Rubrivivax gelatinosus IL144: one gene and its partner. The protein of the gene in region 1 interacts with the protein of each later gene in a pairwise test. Links are inferred from orthologs where the notes say so. Each region holds a gene or a part of one and is shown on either strand. Other genes may lie near its edges. The genes, in order: RGE_RS04655 and mtgA.

Region 1 (3,308 bases):
CGATCAGCGTGCTGCGCACCTCGACGGCGGCGTCGCCTTCGTGCAGCGTGAAGGCCAGGCCGCCGTCGACGTAGCGCACCTCGCGCGCCACCAGGCGCGCGTCGCCGCCGACGGCATAGGTCCAGACGTCCAGCGCCAGCGGCTCGGCAGCCAGCAGCGCGCCTTGTTCGTCGTCGACGTTGACCACCGCGGCCTTCAGCCCCGGCCAGGCGAACAGGCGGCGCTTGGCCTCCCAGTACGCGGCCATCGAGCCGTGATAGTCCAGGTGGTCGCGGGTGAAGTTGGTGAACAACGCGACGTCGATCTTGGCGGCGTCCAGGCGGTGCTCGACGATGCCGATCGACGAGGCTTCCAGCGCGCAGGCGGCGAAACCCTGGTCGACGAAGCCGCGGAAGGCGGCGTGCAGCGTCACCGGGTCGGGCGTCGTCAGGCCCGTGGCGCGCACCGCGCCGGGCTCGCCGACGCCCAGCGTGCCCATCACGCCGCAGCGCTGGCCCAGGCGGGTCAGCGCCTGGGCGGTCCACCAGGCGGTCGAGGTCTTGCCGTTGGTGCCGGTCGTGGCGACGACCTTCAGCCGCTGGCTGGGGTGCTCGAAATAGGCGTGAGCGATGTCGCCGGTGACGGCCTTCAGCTCGGGCAGCGTGGCCACACGCGCATCCTCGAAACCGAAGGCCTCGACGCCGTCGAGCTCGACCAGGCAGGTCGAGGCGCCGGCGTCCAGCGCCTGCTGGACGAAGCGGCGGCCGTCGTTGGCGTAGCCGGGCCAGGCGATGAAGGCGTCGCCGGGCTGCACCAGACGGCTGTCGGTGCGCAGCGTGCCGGTCACCCAGGACGAGAGCCAGCGGGCGGCGGCCTCGGGGGACTTCAGGCGCGTCAGCGGCATGCGGCCTCCCCGGTGACGACGAAGGGCTGGGACGGAATCTGCATCAGAAGCTTTCTGGCTCGGCGGCGACCGGAGCGACGATCTGCGCCTGGACCGGGATGTCCGGCGGCACGCCCATCATGCGCAGCGTGTTCTGCACGACCTGGCTGAATACCGGCCCGGCGATGTCGCCGCCGTAGAACACGCCCTTTCCCGGTTCGTCGACCATGACCGCCACGACGATGCGCGGCGCGGAGATCGGCGCGATGCCGACGAACCAGGCGCGATATTTGTTGCTGTAGCCCTTGCCTTCCTGCTTGCGCGCAGTCCCGGACTTGCCGCCCGTGGAGTAGCCGATCGCGGCGGCCTTCGGGGCCGTGCCGCCGGGCTGGGTCACCAGGCTCAGCATCGCGCGCATCGTCTGCGCGGTCTCGGGCTTGAAGATCGGCACGCCGGCGACCGGGCCGTCCTGGCGCAGGATGGAGACAGGCGCGATGTCGCCGTCACGGGCGAACACCGTGTAGGCGCGCGCGATCTGCAGCAGGCTCGCGGACAGGCCGTAGCCGTAGCTCATCGTCGCCTGCTCGATCGGGCGCCAGGTCTTGTACGGGCGCAGCCGGCCGGAGACGGCGCCGGGGAAGTCGATCTGCGGCCGCTGGCCGATGCCGATGCCGGAGAACACCTCCCACATCTCGCGCGGCTGCATCTGCATCGCCATCTTGACGGTGCCGACGTTGCTCGACTTCTGGATCACCTGGGCGACGGTCAGCGCGCCGTGCGGGTGCGAGTCGCGGATCGTCGAGCCGGTGATCGTGATGCTGCCGGGCGCGGTGTCGATGACCGTCGACGGCGTCACGCGGCCGGTCTCCATCGCCAGGCAGGCGACGAAGGGCTTCATCGTCGAGCCGGGCTCGAAGGTGTCGGTCAGCGCGCGGTTGCGCAGCTGTGCGCCGCTCAGGTTGCGGCGCTGCCCGGGGTCGTAGCTGGGATAGTTGGCCAGCGCCAGCACCTCGCCGGTCTGGGCGTCCAGCACGACGACGCTGCCGGCCTTGGCGGCCTGCTGCGTGACCATGTCGCGGATGCGCTGGTAGGCGAAGAACTGGACCTTGGAATCGATCGCCAGCGTGACGTCGCGGCCGTCGAGCGCGGCGGTCTGGTCGCCGATGTCCTCGACGACGCGGCCCAGGCGGTCGCGCACCACGGCGCGCAGGCCGTCGCGGCCCTGCAGCTCCTTGTCGAAACGCAGCTCGATGCCTTCCTGGCCGTGCTCCTCGACGTTGGTGAAGCCGACGACGTGCGCCGCCGATTCGCCCTCGGGGTAGCTGCGCTTGTACTCGCGCACCTGGTAGACGCCCTTCAGGCCCATCGCCTTGACGGCGTCCCAGGTGGCGTCGTCGGCCTGGCGGCGCAGCCAGACGAAGTTCGGGTTGCCCGACAGCCGCGTGTCGAGCTCGGTCGGCGTGATGCCCAGCACGCGCGCCAGCGCCCGGCGCTCGCCGGCGTCGGCCTGCAGGTCCTTGGGGATCGCCCAGATCGACGGCGACGGCACGCTCGACGCCAGCACCAGGCCGTTGCGGTCGAGCACGCGGCCGCGGCTGGCCTGCAGCGACAGCGTGTGCGCGTAGCGCTTCTCGCCCTGCTTCTGATAGAAATCGTTGCCGACGACCTGCACCCAGACGGCGCGGCCGAGCAGCAGCGCGAACGAGGCGGCGACCATCGCGACGACGAAACGCGAGCGCCAGGGCGGCGTCTTGCTCGCCAGCAGCGGGCTGGTGGCGTAGTTCACGCTGCGCACGCTGGCGCCGCCGGACTTGCGCCGACTGCTCATCGGGCGCCTCCGGAGGCCGCGGCGGCGCCGTCGGCGACGTACTGCGTCACCGCCGGCGAGGCCGGGCGCATCGCCAGCTTCTCGCGCGCGACGCGCTCGACGCGCAGGTTGGTCGCCTGCGCCTGGCGCTCGGCGTCCAGGCGCTTGTAGTCGGCCTCGAGCTGGACCTGCTCGTTCTTGGCGCGGTCCAGCGCCGCGAACAGGCGCCGGCTCTCGTAGGCGTTGCGCACGAGGAAGAAGGCGCTGCCCAGCAGCAGCACCAGCAGCACGGCGTTGAGCAGCTTCATCACGCCGGCACCTCGGTGCGTTCGGCCACGCGCATCACCGCCGAGCGGGCGCGCGGGTTGGCACGCAGCTCCTCGTCGCCGGGCTTGACGCGGGCGATGGCCTTGAGCTTGAGCGCCTGCGGCGGCGCCATCGGCGCGCGGCGGTCGAACTCCTCACGGCTCTCGCGCGTGATGAAGTTCTTGACGATGCGGTCCTCGAGCGAATGGAAGCTGATGACGACCAGCCGCCCGCCCGGCGCGAGCAGTTGCAGCGCGGCGCTCAGTCCCTGTTCGAGCGCCTCAAGCTCGGCGTTGACGAAAATCCGAAGAGCCTGAAATGTGCGCGTTGCAG
Region 2 (3,268 bases), 3.5 Mb from region 1 along the record:
GCTGGCTGCGGCCGGTCAATATCTCTGGTCGATCGGCGCGCTTCTGATGCCTATTTTCCAGATCTGCAAGGCGCTTGGGGCGTCGGGGCGGAGCCCGCGGCCTTGCGGAGACGGCGGGACTCTACGCCAATTTGGTTGCAGATGGCAGCAAATTATCGAAGATCGCTCAAAACAGCCCGCGCGGGCGGGGTGGCGATCAGGCGAGCCAGGACTCGAGCTCGGCTTCGGTCGTTTCGCCGAACTTGTGGCGGATCTGCCGCCCGGTCGGCGCCATCAGCACCGTGTACGGCAGCCCGCTGCCCGGGTTGCCGAGGCCTTGGGACAGGCCGATGCCGGCGAAACCGGCGATCGCGATCGGGAACGAGATCGGGCTGCGCTCCAGGAAACGGCGCACCGGCTCGGCTTGATCAATGGCAATTCCGAGAATGGTGACGTCGCTGCGGCGGCGCTGCAAGCGGTCCAGCGCCGGCATCTCCTTGACGCAGGGCGGGCACCACGGCGCCCAGAAATTGACGATCAGCGGCCGGCCGCGCAGCCCGGCCAGTGCCAGTTCGCTGCCGTCCGGGCGCGGGTAACGCGCTGCCCACAGCGCTTCTTCGCCGGGGTCCAGCCGACGGCCGTCGAACCAGCGCCAGGCCAGCCCGGCGCCGACGCCGCCCACCGCGGCGGCCAGCAAGGCGCGGCGGATCATGCGCCGTCCTCCGCCAGCAATCGCTCCAGCGCCGCCAGGTCGCCGCGCCAGCTGCGCCCGCGTGCATCGGGTTTCAGCGCACCGCGCAGCGCGTCGTGTTCGTTGACGACGAGCTGTAGCGTGACGATCTCGCCGAGTTCGGCGTTGCGGCTGCCGACGATCAGCACCGAGGTCTCGGGTGCGCCCGGGCGTTCGATGCTGGCGACGTCGTAGTCGACGCCGGCGTTGATCAGCGCGATCTCGGCGGCCTTGGAATCGTCGCAGTACAGGTCGATGAGCACCGCCGAGCGCCGCGTCGCGGTGCCGCGCCAGGTGGCGCCGGCCAGGTGCGGGCGGAACTCGGCCAGCCGGCGCATCCAGACGCGCGCCGTCTCGCGCAGCGCGCGCAGCTCGGCCGGCTGGGTGTCGGCGCAGAACAGCTCCAGATAGGCGCGGACCTCGTCCTCGACTTCCTCGTTGCTCGGCAGCTCGCCGGCGCGGCCGGCGCGGCGACCCAGGTCGCGCGCCGCCTTGCGTTTGGCGGCGGCGTACTCCAGGCCGTCCTCGACGACCAACCGTGCCGCGGCGGCAGCGATCTCGGCCTGGTGACTCACGGCAGCTCCACCGCGCCCATGCGCGCGACGATGGTCTGCGCGCGCCCGGCGACGTAGCCCGAGTTGGGCTTCTTCTCGAAACGTTTGGGCGCCGGCAGCATGACCGCCAGGCGCGCCGCCTGCGTCGCCGACATGCGCTGGGCGTCGACGCGGAAGTAGTGGCGCGCGGCGGCCTGGGCGCCGAACACGCCTTCGCCCCATTCGACGTTGTTCAGATAGATCTCCAGGATGCGCTGCTTGGACAGGAAGGCCTCGAGCATCATCGTGATCGCGAACTCCTGAGCCTTGCGCAGGGCTGTTCGTTCGCCCGACAGCAGCAGGTTCTTGGCCAGCTGCTGGGTGATCGTCGAGCCGCCGACGATCTTGGCGGTCTTCGCGCGGCCGGCCTCGAAGCGCGCCTCGGCGCGCTGGTTGCGCTCCCAGGCCTGTTCGATCGCGTCCCATTCGACGCCGGAATGTTCGGCGAAGCCGGCGTCCTCGCTGGCGATGACGGCGCGCTGGATCGCCGTGCCCAGGCGCTCGCGCGGCACCCAGTCCTGCGTCCAGTCCAGGCGATGCTGCTCGACGAGCAGCCGCCAGGCCTCGCTGCGCTGGAAGGCGGTGGACTGCGGATCGAAGACGGCCATCGCGGCGACGCGCAGCGCGAAGAACGCCTGCAGCGCCAGGCCGCAGACGACGACGAGCACGGCCAGCCGCCAGACCTGGCGCTTCACGCCTTGGCCTCCACGCGCGCGCGCAGCGCGGCCAGCACCGGCGCCGTCTCGGGGCGCACGCCGCGCCAGAACCAGAAGGCTTCGGCCGCCTGCTCGACGAGCATGCCCAGGCCGTCGCGCGAGCGTGCGCCGGCGGCGCGTGCCCAGGCGAGAAAGGGCTCGGCCGCCGGCCCGTACATCAGGTCGACGGCGAGTGCGCCCGGCGCGAGCACCGAGGCCGGCACCGGCACCGCCGCGCCGGCCAGGCTGCTGGCGCTGGCGTTGAGCACGATGTCGTAAGCCGTGCCCGGCGCGTCCAGCCCGGCGGCGGCGAGTTGGCAGCCGTGTTCGGCGGCCAGCAACATGTGGCGTGCGATCAGCGCCGCGGCGCGGCCGGGCGTGCGGTTGACGACGGTGACGGCGGCGGCGCGTGCCTCGATCAGCGGCCCCAGCACGCCGGCGGCGGCACCGCCGGCGCCGATCAGCAGCACACGCTGGCCGGCGACCGGCTGGCCGGCGTGCAGTTCCAAGTCGCGCACCAGGCCGATGCCGTCGCTGTTGTCGGCGCTCCAGCCTTCGGCGTCGAAACGCAGCACGTTGGCCGCCTGGGCCAGCGCGGCGCGCGGCGTCACGCGGGCGGCCAGGCGCGGGGCCTCGAACTTGAACGGCACGGTGACGTTGCAGCCTCGGGCGCCGCCGGCGGCGAAGGCGCGCAGCGTCGCCTCGAAGCCGTCGAGCGGGCATTCGACGCGGCCGTAGTCGACGGCCTCGCCGGTCTGGCGTGCGAACTCGGCGTGGATGAAAGGCGACTGGCTGTGCGCCACCGGGTGGCCGAGCACAGCGTAGCGATCGGGAGCGGTCATACGGGTCACGGGGCTCAGCGGGCGAGCGGAATCGTTTCCAGGCCTTCCTCGCGCGTGAAGCGGAAGCGCGAGGTGACGACGATCTGGTCGGCCTGGCGGCGCATCGCGGCGGTGAAGGGGCCGAAAGGCGCTGCGGCGCGCACGATGGCCATCGCCTGCTGGTCGAGCACACGCGAGCTGCTCGGGCGCACGATCTCGGTGTCGACGACACGCCCGGCGGCGTCGACGGTGACGTTCATCACCAGCTCGCCGTAGAGCTTGACGCCGTTGCGTTCGGGGAAGTTGCGCGTGCCGCGGTCCTCGATGCGCCGGCGCAGCAGGTCGTAATACAGCGCGTAGACCTCCTCGCGTGTCGCCGGGCTGATGTAGCGCTTGCGCGGGCGCGCGTTCTCTTCGTTGATGCGCTTCTCGATCTCGGCGAGCATCTGC

The links.
Region 2: the proteins of RGE_RS04655 (region 1) and mtgA interact in binary tests that used the Escherichia coli proteins (3 or more experiments, as listed by UniProt). The link is inferred for Rubrivivax gelatinosus IL144 from one-to-one orthologs.

The regions. Positions count from the first base shown.
Region 1 is NC_017075.1:983,265-986,572, reverse strand. The notes cover bases 309-3,308. They hold RGE_RS04655 (peptidoglycan D,D-transpeptidase FtsI family protein), read right to left. Parts: upstream 2,691-3,308; coding sequence 927-2,690; downstream 309-926. Other genes in these bases: rsmH (16S rRNA (cytosine(1402)-N(4))-methyltransferase RsmH), read right to left, coding at 2,977-3,308; ftsL (cell division protein FtsL), read right to left, coding at 2,687-2,977; RGE_RS04660 (UDP-N-acetylmuramoyl-L-alanyl-D-glutamate--2,6-diaminopimelate ligase), read right to left, coding at 309-883. In the rest of the region: more of RGE_RS04660, read right to left, coding at 1-308. UniProt on the Escherichia coli protein: Essential cell division protein that catalyzes cross-linking of the peptidoglycan cell wall at the division septum. Required for localization of FtsN.
Region 2 is NC_017075.1:4,529,385-4,532,652, reverse strand. What follows is about bases 140-3,099. They hold mtgA (monofunctional biosynthetic peptidoglycan transglycosylase), read right to left. Parts: upstream 1,998-3,099; coding sequence 1,281-1,997; downstream 140-1,280. Other genes in these bases: RGE_RS20565 (energy transducer TonB), read right to left, coding at 2,854-3,099; aroE (shikimate dehydrogenase), read right to left, coding at 1,994-2,839; RGE_RS20580 (hypothetical protein), read right to left, coding at 688-1,284; RGE_RS20585 (TlpA family protein disulfide reductase), read right to left, coding at 197-691. Also shown: more of RGE_RS20565, read right to left, coding at 3,100-3,268. UniProt on the Escherichia coli protein: Peptidoglycan polymerase that catalyzes glycan chain elongation from lipid-linked precursors. May play a role in peptidoglycan assembly during cell division in collaboration with other cell division proteins.